DNA from 4 places in the Desulfobotulus mexicanus genome. Region 3 is predicted to be linked to each of the others. Evidence: predicted binding sites of a transcription regulator. Region 3 holds the regulator's gene; each other region holds the start of a gene.
What was found. Region 3 encodes sigma-54, which starts transcription at its own class of promoters, with help from an activator protein. Its sites were predicted from a motif close to TNTGGCACANTTTCTGCTNT; they were not measured.
Positions count from the first base shown of each region.

Region 1: glnD ([protein-PII] uridylyltransferase) is a predicted target of sigma-54. The motif match lies at 2,288-2,307, and genes of this name have one in related genera.
Region 2: FIM25_RS04520 (acetyl-CoA hydrolase/transferase family protein) is a predicted target of sigma-54. The motif match lies at 2,536-2,555, and genes of this name have one in related genera.
Region 4: FIM25_RS07575 (DVU0772 family protein) is a predicted target of sigma-54. The motif match lies at 2,254-2,273, and genes of this name have one in related genera.

Region 1 is NZ_VDMB01000015.1:51,506-55,564, reverse strand. It holds gene glnD ([protein-PII] uridylyltransferase) at 1-2,262, opposite strand, end outside; gene gdhA (NADP-specific glutamate dehydrogenase) at 2,640-3,971, opposite strand.
Region 2 is NZ_VDMB01000004.1:35,269-39,327, reverse strand. It holds gene queF (NADPH-dependent 7-cyano-7-deazaguanine reductase QueF) at 1-407, shown strand, start outside; gene FIM25_RS04530 (DUF933 domain-containing protein) at 435-1,505, shown strand; gene FIM25_RS04525 (hypothetical protein) at 1,634-2,065, opposite strand; gene FIM25_RS04520 (acetyl-CoA hydrolase/transferase family protein) at 2,649-4,025, shown strand.
Region 3 is NZ_VDMB01000002.1:199,569-203,627, forward strand. It holds gene rapZ (RNase adapter RapZ) at 1-338, opposite strand, end outside; gene FIM25_RS03000 (PTS sugar transporter subunit IIA) at 768-1,226, opposite strand; gene hpf (ribosome hibernation-promoting factor, HPF/YfiA family) at 1,314-1,883, opposite strand; gene rpoN (RNA polymerase factor sigma-54) at 1,972-3,402, opposite strand; gene lptB (LPS export ABC transporter ATP-binding protein) at 3,404-4,059, opposite strand, start outside.
Region 4 is NZ_VDMB01000007.1:120,140-124,198, forward strand. It holds gene FIM25_RS07560 (cytochrome ubiquinol oxidase subunit I) at 1-802, opposite strand, end outside; gene FIM25_RS17055 (rubredoxin-like domain-containing protein) at 889-1,044, opposite strand; gene FIM25_RS07565 (desulfoferrodoxin) at 1,111-1,491, opposite strand; gene FIM25_RS07570 (hypothetical protein) at 1,628-1,849, opposite strand; gene FIM25_RS07575 (DVU0772 family protein) at 2,311-2,673, shown strand; gene FIM25_RS07580 (hypothetical protein) at 2,646-2,984, shown strand; gene recN (DNA repair protein RecN) at 3,395-4,059, shown strand, end outside.

The sequences.
Region 1 (4,059 bases), on a different contig from region 3:
GGTTTTTTCCCAGGCTTCTTCTTCAAAAATCTGGTCCGGTGGCGGTTTGAGTATGAAAAGATTGGCAGCTGCCCCATCCTTCCAGCCGTAAATACGGGCATCCAGAATCTCAATCCGGTTCAGGGTAAAAGCACCTGCTGCTCTTGAAAAAAAGCCGGGCTTGTCATCGGCATGGATTAGTACCCGCCGCAGATCAGCCTGCGGGCAACGCTCCACATGCCAGGCAAAGGGGACATCCTTTCTCTGCAGGGCAAGGCGCATATGGGTCCGGATATCTACAACGGAAAGTTCCAGCAGATAGGCGGGCGGCATGCCTGCTATCAGCCTTTCCATCACTTCCAGCTCTGCAGGGTCTACTTCTTCAAGTATCCGTCCCTGCTTTTCCTCTATGCGTTCAATGGCCTCCTCTTCTGCAAGCTCTCCCTTTTCAAGCATCTTCAAAACCCTGAAGTAGAGACTTGTGAGCAAAGTGGCCGTCCATTCGCTCCATGCCTTGGGACCTGTGGAAAGCGAGTCCGCAACGGTCAGCAGAAAAAGCATGCGCAGGCGCTCAGGATCCCGGATTTTCATTGCACAGGCGGTAATGGTCTCTTCGTCATTGACATCCCTGCGGGTAGCAGCCTTAATGAGAAAAAGATGCTCCTGTACAAGAAAGATAACCGTATCAGCATAATCCGAACGCATACCGAAACGTGCCAGAATGGTCCGGGTCAGGCCAGCACCCTCACTGCTGTGATCATTTGTGGAAACACCTTTGCCAATATCATGGAGCATGGCACCCCAGAAAAGCAGACGTCTGTTTTTAATCTCACCAAAGGTTTCATGGTAAAGGGCATCCTGACCATGGGGCTTTTTTACCGGGGCCAGAGAAAAATCAGCCACGGCCTGAACCGTTCTCAGGGAATGTTTAGCCACAGGGTATAAGTGATATTTATTATATTGAATGCGGCATGTTATAGCATCAAATTCAGGAATCAGACGAATAAGAATACCTGTAGCCTGCATCTCGTTTAGGGGGTGGTAGGCAAAGGAAGGCGTTGCAAGAATTTTTTCAAACATTTTCAAAACATCCCTGCGACTGCGGAAGGCATCATCCACAAGGTAACCCATCTCCCGGACAATTCGTTTGGCTTCTGCGGAAAGGGGCAGCTTTTTAGAACCGCTTTCCTGAAAAACCGCCACCAGAAGCTCCGGGTTTTTCAAAACACTCTTGATATCATCAAAGCCCAGCATTCCTTTATGAATAATAAGACCTGGGACCTTTGTCGTTTTTCTGTACCTTCTTTTAAATCCAAGTTTCTGCTCATGACCGGCTTCATCCAGAAGCATGAGCAGGTGCTGCTTGATAAAATCCATTTCCTGATGCAGGGCTCCGAGAAAACGCTCCACAGAAGTCATGCCGTCACCCGGAATAAAACCAAGAGTTTCGGCCAACTGCATCTGATGTTCAAAATAAAGCTGATCACATTTTCTGCCCGTCAGATAATGCAGGTGGTTACGCACCTGCCAAATAAAGGCCAGCGCTTTTTTCAGATTATGAAATTCTTCCCATGAAAGATAACCGTTATATTCCAGATCTCTTGGCTCTTTCAGACCAAACCGGACCCGTCCCAGCCAGAGCATGGTATGGTAATCCCTCAAGCCGCCCTGCCCCAGTTTCAGGTTGGGCTCCAGAAGATGGGTTGAATCCCCAAACTGCTCATGCCGTTTCCGATTTCCTTCCACCAGCCAACCCATTATTTTTTTGGGATGGGACTGTACAAAACGGGCCCTGAGTTTTTCCATCAGCGTCATAAAAAGGGGGGACATTCCACATACAAAACGAGCATCCAGCACGGCGGTCAGCACTTCCAGATCCTGGCTGGCAAGGTGCAGACACTCGGAAATGGCGCGGGTGGCATGCCCCACTTCCAGACCGATATCCCACAGCGGATAAATCACTTCCTGAATCAGAGCCTCAGCTGATGGCGGAACTTCCTTTTCAAAGAGAAAAAGAATATCCACATCTGAATGAACGCACTGCTCCATCCGGCCATAACCACCCAGAGCAATGATAGCATAAGGATTTCTTGCAATGTCCATGAGGGGGCCCACATCGCTGAGGGTAAAACTCTCCCGAAAATAAGAATCAATAAGGGCTGCATGACGAACAAGAAAATCTTCAGCCCTGCCGTCCAGATATTCCTGAATCAGCTGACTGCGCTTCTCCTTCAGAACCTGTATTGCTGAAGATTTTTTATGGGTCTGTAAATTTGTCATCATCGCATCACCTTTCTGTCAAACTATAAAAGCAAACTGCATGCCACAAAAACACAATACCAATAAGGCATTATTATAAATGGGAATACACACATAAAAACCTGGCTGGTATTTATTTTTATTGTTTCAAAAATGTTATAAACACAGCCTGGGGCAACAACATTTTTGTACTTTTTAAAGATCAGGCAAAGAAAAAACTGTAGCTACCGACCTGACCTTGCACGAATTCCGATTTATGGCAAGCTTTCTGTCCCACATAAAAGGCCATAAAAAAAGATCCACACCCGGCCTTAAAAGCGGATGTGGATCTTTTTAAATAAAAAATCTAAAACCCCATGGTCCCTGAAACGATGGAAGAATCGTTCTGATTTTACACCTTACTACACAACTCCCTGAAGAATCATGGCTCTGGCAACTTTAAGGAAACCTGCAATATTGGCACCCTTCACATAGTTCCCTTCTTCCCCGAACTCCTTTGCGGCATCCCAGGCATTATCATGGATGCTCTTCATAATTCCCTTGAGCTTTTCATCCACTTCTTCCCGGCTCCATGAAAGACGCATGGAGTTCTGGGTCATTTCCAGACCGGAAGTGGCAACACCACCGGCATTGGCAGCCTTACCCGGACCATAAAGGAGCTTGTTCTTCTGGAAAACCTCAATGGCTTCAGGCGTACAAGGCATGTTGGCACCTTCTGCCACCAGCATACAGCCATTTTGAACCAGATCCTGAGCCTCTTCTCCGGAAACCTCATTCTGGGTAGCAGAGGGGAAGGCACAGTCCACAGGCACACCCCAGGGCCGCTTACCCTCGGTAAAGATGGCCTTGGGATACTTCTCCACATACTCACTGATCCTGCCACGCTTTACATTTTTAAGGTCCATGACAAAGGCAAGCTTTTCCTCATCAATGCCTGAAGGATCATAAATGAAACCGCTGGAATCAGAGAAGGTAACAGGTGTAGCCCCAAGCTCCAGAAGCTTCTGGGCCGTATACTGGGCCACATTACCGGAACCGGAAATGGCGCAGGACTTGCCCTTGAAGCCCTTACCCTGCTGGGCCAGCATATTCTGTGCGAAATAAACACAGCCATAACCCGTGGCTTCGGGCCGGATAAGGGAACCGCCAAAATCAATACCCTTACCCGTAAGAACACCGGTAAAATGGTTGGCCATGCGCTTGTACTGGCCAAACATATACCCGACCTCACGACCACCCACACCGATATCCCCGGCAGGTACATCCGTGTCCGGACCGATATGGCGGAAAAGCTCTGTCATGAAGCTCTGGCAAAAACGCATGATCTCGCCTTCGCTTCTTCCGTGGGGATGGAAATCGGAACCGCCCTTACCACCACCAAGGGGAAGGGTGGTCAGGCTGTTTTTAAATACCTGCTCAAAGCCAAGAAATTTCAAAATTGAAAGATTTACCGAAGAATGAAAGCGTATCCCACCCTTATAAGGACCAATGGCACTGTTGAACTGAACACGGAACCCCCGGTTCACATGAATCTTTCCGGAATCATCTACCCATGGCACCCTGAAAAGTATCACCCTTTCCGGCTCCACCATACGTTCAAGAATGGAATAATCCTGAATTTCCGGCATCTGAGAGACAACAGGCTCAAGGCTTTCCAGTACTTCCTGCACAGCCTGAAGAAATTCTGGTTCATGACTGCTACGGCCCTTGACCTGACTCAACACATCCTGAATATATGCGCTTCCCATCCAACTCTCCTTTTTTGGGCAGGTACAATCCCGGTAAAAACCTTGGGAATTTTCCCGCATTCTTATGGTAAAC
Region 2 (4,059 bases), on a different contig from region 3:
AAGAACCGGAAGGGCTGTGCATAGACTCTCTGTCTTTTGATGCGGAAAAACCGGTACTTCCGGAAACAAAAAACAGTAAGGTTATTGTCTCAGAAAAACTATTTTCCAGGCTTCTGCGAAGCCACTGCCCTGTCACGGGTCAGCCGGACTGGGCAACGGTACACATTACCTATACGGGCCAGTCCATCTGCCATGAAAGTCTTCTGCGGTATGTTGTCAGCTTAAGGGAGCATACTGGTTTCCATGAATCCTGTGCAGAAACCATCTTCTGCTGCATCCTTGAAAGATGCAGACCGGAAAACCTCATGGTTTCAGCCAGATTTACCCGCAGGGGCGGTATTGACATCAATCCTTTCAGAAGCACCCATTCCTGCACCATGCCCAATGAAAGGGATTTCCGGCAGTAAATATAAAAATAAAGAGGATATAATCACATGAAGGTCGGCATTATCGGTCTGCCCCAGAGCGGCAAAAAAACCCTGTTTACCATACTCACTGGAACACAGATTCCTGAAGGCACCCAGCTTAGCAAGCCCATACCCGGAACAGCGGATATTCTGGATCCCCGCTTTGATAAACTGGTGGCCATGTATGAACCCAAAAAAGAGCAGCCTGCACGCATAGACTTTGTTCTTTTGCCAAAAATGGAAAAGGAAACCATTTCCAAAGGCAGTATTTTTCAGGATATTGCGGATATGGATGCCATCTGCCTTGTGATACGTGCCTTTGAGGATGAATCCATTTTCCATGTGGATGGCCATGTGGATGCTGTTCGGGATACGGAAATGGTCTGTTCGGAACTTCTCATTCACGATCAGATTTTTGTGGAAAAGCGACTGGAACGTCTGGAGCTCAGTCTCAAAAAAATTAAGGATGAGGATCAGAAAAAGGAATTTGCCCTGCTCCAGCGCATGCAGGCCCACCTTGAAGAAGAAAAACCCTTACGCCTTTTTGACATCAGTGATGAGGAAGAAGCCCTGATCCGCAGCTATCCCCTGATTACCCGCAAGCAGATGCTGGTGGTTCTCAATACCGGTGAAGATGCCATAGCAGACGGCAAAATCCCCGCCACCATAGAGGAGCGAAGCCAGAGGGATCATATGGCTGTCCTTCAGATATGCGCAGGCATGGAGTCAGAAATCGCCCTTCTGGAAGATGCAGGAGAAAAAGCAGCTTTTCTTGAGGATCTGGGCATAGCAGAGCCAGCCCTTGGTCTTTTAACCCGCACTGCCCTTGAAGCCCTCGGGCGTATCAGCTTTTTCACCGTGGGCAAAGATGAGGTGCGCCAATGGCTGGTACGCAGGGATGCACCTGCACCCAAAGCCGCCGGAGTCATCCATTCTGACCTGGAGCGTGGTTTTATCCGTGCGGAAGTTATCAAATACGATGAACTCATGGCTCTGGGCAGTGAGGCGGAAATTAAAAAAGCGGGGAAACTCTCTGTCAACGGCAAAGATTACAGGGTAGAAGACGGAGATATTCTTAATATCCGTTTCAAAGTCTAATAAAAACAAGGTCTGTCCCAGAGTCTGCCAGCGGGTACCCGTAAAGGGTGCCCCTGTAAAACAGGAGACGTAAAAACCATTCCCAGGGGCAGGTATTCAAGTCAGCACTTTTTCCTTTGAAGCATCCCTCATTGATTTAGATGGAACAGATTTTTAAAGTCATCATTTTTCAAAATACCATTCAGCCAATCCGCCATGTCCGGTGAGTCATAAAAGGGCTGATCCCTGAACCGGGCAAGAAACGGGTCATAGTAGCTTTTCTCAAAGCGCATGATGCGTTCCCCCATCACTTCCCTCACCCGTACACCCTCCGGCCTGTGAAAGCGCAGATGATCCGCATCCAGCATACCCATATCTGAAAAAGGCCTCACCTTGTGGGTGCAGCGACAGGGATTGGAGGCATCCACATGGCCGCAGATTCCCTTCATATAATGACTCACCCTATGCCGTCCTCTGGATAATTTTTTTCGGAAAGCTTCAGGGGAAATATCCATCAGCTCAGCACCAAAAGTCCGGACGATTTCCTCAGTGAAATGAATCTCCGTCATTCCATGAATCATTTTGAAAGGCAAATCCTTATCCGCACCCTCAAAGAACGCCAATGAGATAAAGGATATGCGGCAAAAGTTCTGGAGATACAGAGAAAAACCATTTTTTTCAAACTGTACCAACATGGTATTTCCTAAAAAAAGGCAATAAACCCTCCCATAATGGAGCGAAACCGCCACACAATTAAAAAAGCCTTGTTTTTAAACATTATTTTTACAGACAGAATAAACATATGTGGTGAATTCGCCCTGCCTGTACCCCAATACCCAAACATCCCAAGATCTCCCCCATAGCTTATTTCCATCGAAAAAGATAAAATCCATGAATGTGAGAAATAAGATTAAGAAATCTTTTCTTAATCATACGACCATTTAATACCGATTGAATATCAATCAATTACAAGATAGACAAAAGAAAGCCGCCTTTGTTGAGTTTATATAATAAACCTAAGCTACACATACCTTCCCAGGAAAAATGGTGCCATGGCACGCTTATGGCAATAATGACTATCAGACAAGATGCAGACTCAATCAGACCTGTCAGAAAATTCAGCTGACGATATTTTTCCCCACAGGGACCACCAAGGAGGAATAAATGAGCTCTTATCTGGTATCTTATAATAAAAAAATGCGCAGCCCCGAGCAGGCAGTAGCTGAAATCCGTTCCGGAGACTGGGTGGATTACGGTAATTTTGCCTGCGCTCCCCTGACACTGGATGCTGCCCTTGCAGCCCGGGTCCATGAACTGGAAGATGTTAAAGTCAGAGCCATGACTTTCCCGGGCCTTGCAGCCGTTGCCAAAGCAGACCCGTCAGCTACCCGTATTATTTATAATAACTGGCATTTTTCCGGAGGAGACAGAAAGCTCCACGATGCGGGCAATTGTTTTTATATACCCTTCCTTTTCCATGAAGGACCGGGACACTATGATGTCATTGATTCAGATGCCTTTCTTGTAGCCGTAGCACCCATGGATGAAAGGGGATATTTCAATTTCGGCACATCCAATTCCATACAGATGGCCGTTGCCAGAAAAGCAAAAAAAGTGATTGTGGAAGTAAACCGCAATATTCCCCAATGCTATGGCGGATTCAATGAGGGTATCCACATTGATGACGTAGATCTGATTGTGGAATCCGACCACAAACCCCTTTTCCAGCTCCCCTCCTCCACGCCTTCGGAAATTGATACCCGCATTGCAAGACTCATCATGGAAGAAATTCAGGATGGCTCCTGTATTCAGCTGGGTATAGGGGGTATGCCCAATGCTGTGGGTAAAATGATAGCAGAGTCTGATCTCAAGGATCTTGGAGTTCATACGGAAATGCTGGCAGACTCCTTTGTGGATATGTTTGAGGCCGGTCGCATCACCTGCAAATACACCAGATACTGCCCCGGCAAAATGGCCTATACCTTTGCCCTTGGCTCCCAGAAACTCTATGATTTTCTTGACAAAAACCCATTCTGTGCCAGCTATTCCGTGGATTTTGTCAACAAACCCTCAAATATTTCCATGAATGAAAACATGGTTGCCATCAACAATGCCGTGGAGGTGGATCTATTCGGGCAGATTTCCAGTGAGTCTTCAGGCCCCCGTCATATATCCGGTACCGGTGGTCAGTTTGACTATACCTTCGGTGCCTACCATGCCCCTGGCGGTAAAAGTTTTATCTGCCTTTCCTCCACCACAAAAGGAAAGGACGGAGAGCTGATTTCCCGCATCCGCCCCACCTTCACACCAGGTTCCATTATCACGGTTCCCCGTACTGTAACCCATTGGGTGGTCACGGAATACGGCAAGGTCAACCTGAAAGGTAAATCCACATGGGAGAGGGCAGAAGCACTTATTTCCATAGCACATCCGGATTTTCGTGACGAACTGGTAGAAGAAGCCCAAAAAATGGGAATATGGCGTGCTGGAGACCGAAAACATAAAATTCAAAGTCAGGGGCTTTTGCTCAAAACTGCCTAAAAAATAAGCGGATCTTATTTTAATTTAAAACCAG
Region 3 (4,059 bases):
AGGGGATGCTGACGGCGGGTCTGGCTGAAACGATCGAGCAGAACATCTTCCCTGGCATCGAGAAAAATAAGCTGAAAGCTCCAGCCCTGTTGCCGGACCTCTTCAAAAATTCTTGAATGGTTTTCAATAAAACCCTTTTCCCGGATATCCATGATAAAGGCAAGGCCGTTGAAATCTGCCGTATCACTGTGGATGCGGAGCTCCAGAAACTTAGGAAGAAGGGCTACGGGAAGATTGTCCACACAGTAAAAGCCTGCATCTTCAAGGGCTGCGGCAGCGGTACTTTTTCCAGAGCCGGAAAGTCCCGTTACAACAATGATTTTTCCGTTGGCGTCCATGGAGATCCACTTTATATGTCAGGTTATGATGGGTCAGATGATATGGCTGTATCCTGCCTCACCGTTAAAAAGAATTAAAAATCGTAATTATTCAGAATGGTTTTCCAATTACCATAGTTGCAAGACAGACGCACAGGCCCCAGGCTATTTGCCCGTGACGCAATCTTATTCGGGAGCTTCTTGCCCTGTGCGGAAGCGTCAAAAACTCCCCGCCACAGGCAGGATAAGCTTTTTGATTGTCATAGCAGGCTTAAGCACGCTGCCTTTGTGGCGGCTCAGACAGTTTGCCGCTTCTTTCGCACAGGCCTGCAAAGCTCTGATCCGAAACGATTGCAATGTCACTTGCAAATAGCCATGGAGCCTTGCAACAGTACGAAGCTGTTGTAATTACAGCATTGACAGTTCAAAATAAACTGTGCTGAACAGTTACTAAAAATCTTCATCCATGGGGGCAATGGCTTCTAAAACCATTTCTGGACTTGAAGCCTGACGGAGTCTGTTTTTTACGGATGGTTCCCGCAGGAGTCTGGAAATTCTTGCCAGAATTTTCAGATGCAGACCCGTTGCTGCACCGGGTGTCAGGATGACAAAAAAAAGGTGCACCGGCCGGTTGTCCATGGCGTCAAAGGAAACGCCCCTGCGGCTTTTACCAAAGATAAGAAGGATATCTTCAAGGCTGTCCAGCTTCCCGTGGGGAATGGCAATACCATCACCGATGCCCGTACTCCCCAGCATTTCCCTTTCCAGAAGTACCTGCATGAGAACTTCCTTTGGGGGTGCGGAAGTCTGGCTGAGGGAAGCAAGCAGTTCCTCTAAAACAGCAGGCTTATCCTTTGCCTGCAGGTCGGTGAGGATGGTGTCTCTTGTCATAATATCCAGAAGTTTCATTTGTTTACCTTTTGGTTACACTGCAAGCCTGAGTGAATGCAGGTTAAAGGCCTGCTCTTTTACCGACTCAGGCAGGCCTTTAATCCATCAGGCCGTGGGCTGAATCAGTCCCAGATCTCCGTCTTTTCTTCTGTAAACGACATTGACCTTCTCTGTGCGTGCATCGGTATAAACGATAAAATTCTTTTCAGAAATTTCAAGCTGCATGGCAGCTTCTTCGGCATCCATGGGTTTGAAGGGCATGGATTCAATGATAAAGCCTGCCTTTGGAGCCGTTTCCGGATTCAAAGCATCTTCATCTGCTTCCCGGATGGTTTCAGCAACAGCCATGGCTGCCTCGGCGCCTTTGATACCGCCTTTGGAAACAGGACGCTTTTCACGGATTTTTTCTTTGGTTCTGCGGATCTGGGTTTTGAGTTTATCCACCACCAGATCCAGGGCTGCATACATATTCTCTGTTTCTTCCGTGGCCTGAAGATTCAGGCGGTCACAGGTGATGCGCACATCCACAATATGGCGGATTTTTTCCACAGACATAACCACCTGGGCTTCGGCTGGGCCGTCAAAATGCTTGTCCAGTTTGGAAAGCTTACTGGTGGCGTAATTTTTCAGTGCTTCGGAGGGTTCGATGTTCTTGAAGGTTACGGATGTCTTCATGGGTGTTCCTCCTTCATGGTGTGATGGATGAAAGCCATTTCATTTTCATAGAGCGGACGGAAAGTGAAGGCTCCCGGACTGGAATAGATCAGTACTGTCTGCGTTTGCTGGACGGAAGAATTTTTAATATTTCCCTGTATTTGGCAATGGTTCTTCTGGCTATGTCTATGTTATGTTCTTTTTCCAGGATTTCTGCAAGTTTAAGATCGCTGTAAGGTTTTTGCGGGTCTTCGCTTTCCACCAGCTGCTTGATTTTATCAAGGACACTGGCGGATGCCATGGCCTCGCCTTCCACCCGGTTGATGGAGCTGTTGAAAAAATATTTGAGTTCAAAAAGTCCCTGGGGTGTATAGGCGTACTTATTGGTGGTGACCCGGCTGATGGTGGATTCATGCATCTGTATGTCCTGAGCCACATCCCGTAAAACCATGGGTTTGAGGTGGGCTATACCCTTTTCAAAAAAATCCTTCTGGAAGCGGACAATACTTTCCATCACATTGTAAATGGTTTTTTGTCTCTGCTGTATGCTTTTGATCAGCCAGGAGGCGGAACGCATTTTTTCCTGAAGATATTCTTTTGTTTCTCCTGTAACCTTTTCCCCTGTTCTCATGGCTTTTTTATAATAGGGGTTAATGTGCAGCCTTGGCAAGCCGTCATCATTCAGGCTGATGAGAAAGTCATTGCCATGTTTGTAAACATAGATGTCCGGCGTGATATAAACGGGTGCCTCATTGTGGTATTCCCTGCCGGGTTTGGGTTCTAAGGACCGGATAACGGAAACGGCAGCGATAACGGTTTCAATGGTCAGCTTCAGGCTTTTGGCGATGGCCTTGAAATTTTTATTTTCAAGGTGTTTTAAATGCTGGGATATGATTTTTTCCACCACATCCGATGCAATGCCAAGACGTTTGATCTGCAGCAGCAGGCATTCCTGAAGGTTTCTGGCAGCTATCCCCGGAGGGTCAAAGGACTGCACAAGCCTGAGGGCCTCAGTCACTTTTTTTTCAGAACAGTCGCTGACCTTCATGATATCTTCAATGCCCGTGTCCAGATAACCATCGGTATTGATATTGCCGATGATAAGACCTGCAAGCTGCTGAATCCGGATGTCTGCTCCTGTCATGGAAAGCTGCCAGAAGAGATGCTCATGCAGGGTTTCTTTTCCAGATATGAAGTTTTCATAACGGGGGGCCTCCCTCTCCTCGGATTCAAAATGCACCCGGCCCGTACTGCTGTATTCATCAAGGTAGCTGTCCCAGTCAGTTTCTGCACTCACCTTTTCGCTGATTTCAATTTCCTGGAGTGACTCTTCCGAGGCAGGTGTTTCGTTGACTTCCGGTGTCTCTGTATCCGGAGCCTCCATGCGTTCTTCCAGGGCAGGGTTCTGTTCCAGTTCCTGCTGAATCGCATCCACCAGCTCAAGGCGGGAGAGCTGAAGCAGCTTGATGGCCTGTTGTAGCTGGGGCGTCATGACAAGCTGCTGGGTCAATTTGAGTTGTTGTCGGAGTTCTATGGCCATTTTATAACCGGAATCCGTCTCCTAAGTAGGTTTTTCGGGCTACGGGACTTGCGGCGATGGCAGCAGGCGATCCTGATTCCACCACCTTGCCTGAATGCAGGATGTAGGCATGATCGCAGACACCCAGAGTTTCCCGTACGTTATGGTCAGAAATCAGAACACCTATACCCCGGTGGGTCAGATAGTTAATGATGTTCTGTATATCACTGACAGCCATGGGATCAACCCCTGCAAAGGGTTCATCCAGAAGAACAAAGGATGGATCTGTACACAAAACCCTTGCAATTTCAAGCCGTCTTCTTTCTCCCCCGGAGAGAACCGTGGCCATCTGAGGGGCTAGATGACGTATACCCAGTTCATCCAGAAGGGATTCTGCCTTCTGCCTGCGTTCCCAACGACCCATATCCAGATTTTCAAGGATGATCAGTATATTCTCCAGAACGGAAAGTTTTCTGAATATGGAAGCTTCCTGGGGCAGATACCCTATGCCATGGCGTGCTCGCATATACATGGGATAATCCGTCAGGTCTTTATCGTCAAGGAAAACCCTGCCTCCATCGGGCCGGATCAATCCCACGGCCATGTAAAATGTGGTTGTTTTTCCGGCTCCGTTGGGACCGAGGAGACCGATGACCTGTCTGCTTTCCACATGAAGGG
Region 4 (4,059 bases), on a different contig from region 3:
GCGCATTGGGCTGGGTTTCCCAGTGGAATTCCATGGCCGCCATTTTTGCAGGCTGGGAGTGGGCCACATCCACGGCGTGAAAGTCACCCTGAACAGCCACAAAGATGGAAAAAATAAGACCCGGAACCAGTGCCATGCGGAAAGACCGGGTAAAGACCTCTTCATGCTGCTTTTTAAGAAGATGCCATGCACTGATACCCATGACAAAAAAACACGCCAGCACAATGCTGGCCGCAAGGGTATGCATGATGGTGAGCCAGGCGAATTTCTGGGTAATCACCGCCATGAAGTCTGTAATTTCAGCCCTCTGCCCACCAAAGGATTCTCTGAGGGTATAACCCACGGGATGCTGCATCCAGGCGTTTGCAATGAGAATCCATATGGCCGAAGCATTGCCTGCAATGGCTACCATCCACATAACCGCCGCATGGGCCTTGGCCGAAAGCCTTTTCCAGCCGAAAATCCATATACCTATGAAGGTGGATTCCAGAAAAAAGGCCGCTGTGGCCTCAATGGCCAGAAGCGACCCGAAAATATCCCCCACATAGGCGGAATACTGGGACCAGTTGGTTCCGAACTGAAACTCTAAAGTAATCCCCGTAACCACACCGACTGCAAAATTGATGAGAAAAATTTTTCCCCAGAACTTTGTCATCCGGAGATACACCTCATCTCCTGTACGGGCATAACGGGTTTCCATCCACGCCACAAGAATGGAAAGCCCCAGCGTAAGGGGAACAAATAAAAAGTGAAACATAGTGGTTGCGGCAAACTGCAACCGGGAAAGCAGAACCACATCCATAGTGTCTCCTCCTTAAAGAGACAGACTGCGATGATATCTCACCGCAGTCTTTTCTGCGGGTTCAGCAGCATACTGAACCCGGCCTGTTATTTTATTCTGTCATCCCTGCCCGCACCCTCGCAATCCGGTGTATAGCAGGTATTGTCAAGAAACTCGCAGGTCTTCTTGCAGGACGGACATTCTGCCGGAGGTGTTTCCGCTTCCATCTGATAGCCGCAGATGCTGCATTTCCACTGTGCCATATCCGTTTATCCTTTCATTGTTGTGTTTTCTGTTACAGGTCAGAGCAGACAACAGTCTTTCAGACTTTAACCTTCGGCTTTCCACACTCCGTGCAGATTGCAGTATTCACGGGCAACCACATTTTTAGCATCAATCATGAAGGTAGCTTCGGGCTTTTCGCCGGGATTAAGATCCTGACGGTATACGCGATTATCAGCAATAATCTCAATCCATTCAATATAGTGTTTTTCAAGCATGGGATGTTCCGTGCTGCCAACCACAACCTTTACGCCTCCGGGGATGCGCTCAATCACGGGCACATGCTTTTCCTTTGCAGCATCCACGGTATTTTCCGTCAGATGCACCATGGGCTGACCGCAGCAGACCAGCTCACCCTTACCGCCGTGCATTACTTCTATTACATTGCCACAAATATCACATCTGTAAACGTCCAGTCTTTCTGCCATGGATAAACTCCTTTTTCCCTTAGGATTTCAATGGATGTTAAAAAAATATGCTCAACAATACCATAAATCAAAATTTTTTGTATTATTCCTTCCCACTCTCAGACAAAAACCCTTAACAATCTGGGCGAACAAAAATTCAACCTGTACCGCTTTTCAATACAGACAGGCCTGCCTTTGACCTGTGGGCAGCCCTTTCCTTTTCAGCAAGCTGCTTCAGTCTGTACCCCGCATCCCTGAGGATACCATACATGACACCGCAGGAGACGTCTTCACGAGCCTCATCCCCTTCATCCGCAAGGGCCAGCATCTGATCTGCGAGAAGAATTGTTTTTTCTATGTTTTCATCACAGGCTTTCACGGCTTTTCTCCACGCCACCCAGGGAGGCAGACTGTATGGTTCATACTTTAACACGCCCACGCCGACTTGCAACAGCAACACATGGATTTTTCCATTATTCAGGATTCGTGCCAAAGACTGTTTTTCCTGAAAATTCCCTGAAAATCAGCATTTCTGTCCCACACAGAAGATGTGTCCTGTTCACAGCAAAAGATCTGTTAAAGATAGATATAAAAGAAAGGCCCAATGCTTTAAGGTTGAAATAACTGATAAAGCGATGCCCGTGTCTATGTCTCACAAAGAAAATGAGACAACACTGACCCAGAACACCATGCAAGACCCATTTTTTTAGAAAAAACCGGGACTTTATTTCTAAAAAACCGTGATTGCAAATAAAAAACCAATAAAAACAATCCATAAAAAACAATGGCACAAAGAATGCATTAAATACATGCGACAACGAAAACAAGGAGGCCAAGCCTATGATAGCCATCGAAGAACTTAGAAATGATATGGACCTGCTCAATGAAATTGACTGGGAGCTTACACCCGAAGATGCCGTGAATCTTTACCTGGAATGGGGTGGCATATGGAAGCCCGGCGGACTGCGTTACTCCGTAAGGGGAAAGCATGATAAATCACACTATTTCACAGTAAATACCTGGGAAGATCCTCCTGTGATCTATCTTATACGAAGAAATTCCGAAGAGGCAGTAGAACTGGCAAAAATCCCCCTGCCCCCCGGACTCAAGGAATCCTTTATGGAGTCCATAGGTTACAACAGGGGCGTTTACTCCATTGAAGGAGAAGTCAAAGAATGGCTTCTGAAAAAACTGTATCACTAAATAAGCCAGCCCCATGGGCTGCATGGGAAAAAAAATCCTCTCAGCATACCTCAAAGCCTACCGGAACCGGGAGCTCAGACTCCTCAGGCCTGATACCGGAGAGGGGTTTTTACAAAGCAAAACCCCTCTCCCCTGCCTATATGATGATAAAGCCCGGCAGACACAATTTTAAAAATGCCGGGCTTCCTTTCTCTTCTGTAAAAATTAAAAACTTTTGCTTTGCAAATCAAAGGCATTCAATCAGGCAGGCATACCATGCAAAGGTACAGAAGCCATCTTTCGGGATTGTAATGGATAGCGGGACAGGCTAAAAGAATCCCTGTATAAAAGAAGGTAACTGTTCGGCACAATTTTATTCCGAAGCTGCAATGCTTTAGTTTCATTGACTCAGCTCCATGGCAAGGCTCCCTGGCTATTTGCAAGTGACGTTGCAATCGTTTCGGATAAGAGCTTTGCAGACCTGTGCGAAAGAAGCGGCAAACTGTCTGAGCCGCCACAAAGGCAGCGTGCATAAGCCTGCTATGGTAATCAAAAAGCTCATCCTGCCTGTGGCGGTGAGTTTTTGCCGATTCCGCACAGGGCAAGAAGCTCTAAGAATAAGATTGCGTCACGGGCAAATAGCCTGGGAGCCTGTGCACCTTGCTTACAGGTATGAAACCTAAAAATGTGCTGAACAATTACAAAATAAGTTCCTTATTCCTCTATCCAAAGGAAAGGCCCCATGCTCAGCGAACTTGCCATCCGCAATTTTGCCATCATCGATGACCTGACCATAGGCTTTGGCCAGGGCATGACCGTCATGAGCGGTGAAACCGGCGCAGGGAAATCCATCATCATTCAGGCTGTGAACCTGCTTCTGGGAAGCCGTGCAGATGCCCGCATGATACGCCAGGGACACAGCAGCGCAGAGGTGGAAGCCCTTTTCATGCCAAGAGCAGGAAGCCCTGCGGCCATTGCCATGGAGAAAAACGACATCCCTTTGGATCAGGGACTGCATATCCGCAGAGTGCTTTCCGCCACAGGTCCCCACAAAATATACATCAACTCCCGCATGGCCACGGCCCAGCTTTTGGGAGAACTTACCGAACAGCTTGCAAGCATAGCAGGACAGCATGCCCACCAGCGCCTTCTGGATGAAAACCTTCATCTGGATATGCTCGATGATTATGCAGGGCTGGAAAAAGAACTGACACAATATACTGAAAGCCACGGAAAACTGCTCCAGACCCTGAGGGAGATGGAAAACCTGAAAAAGAAAAAGGCCAAAGAAGAGGCGGAGGCGGATTTCACGGCCTTTCAGATCCGGGAAATTGAAGAGGCAGGTCCAAAGGAAAACGAAGATGCAGAACTTGAAATCTTAAGAAAAAAACTGCGCCATGCCCATGC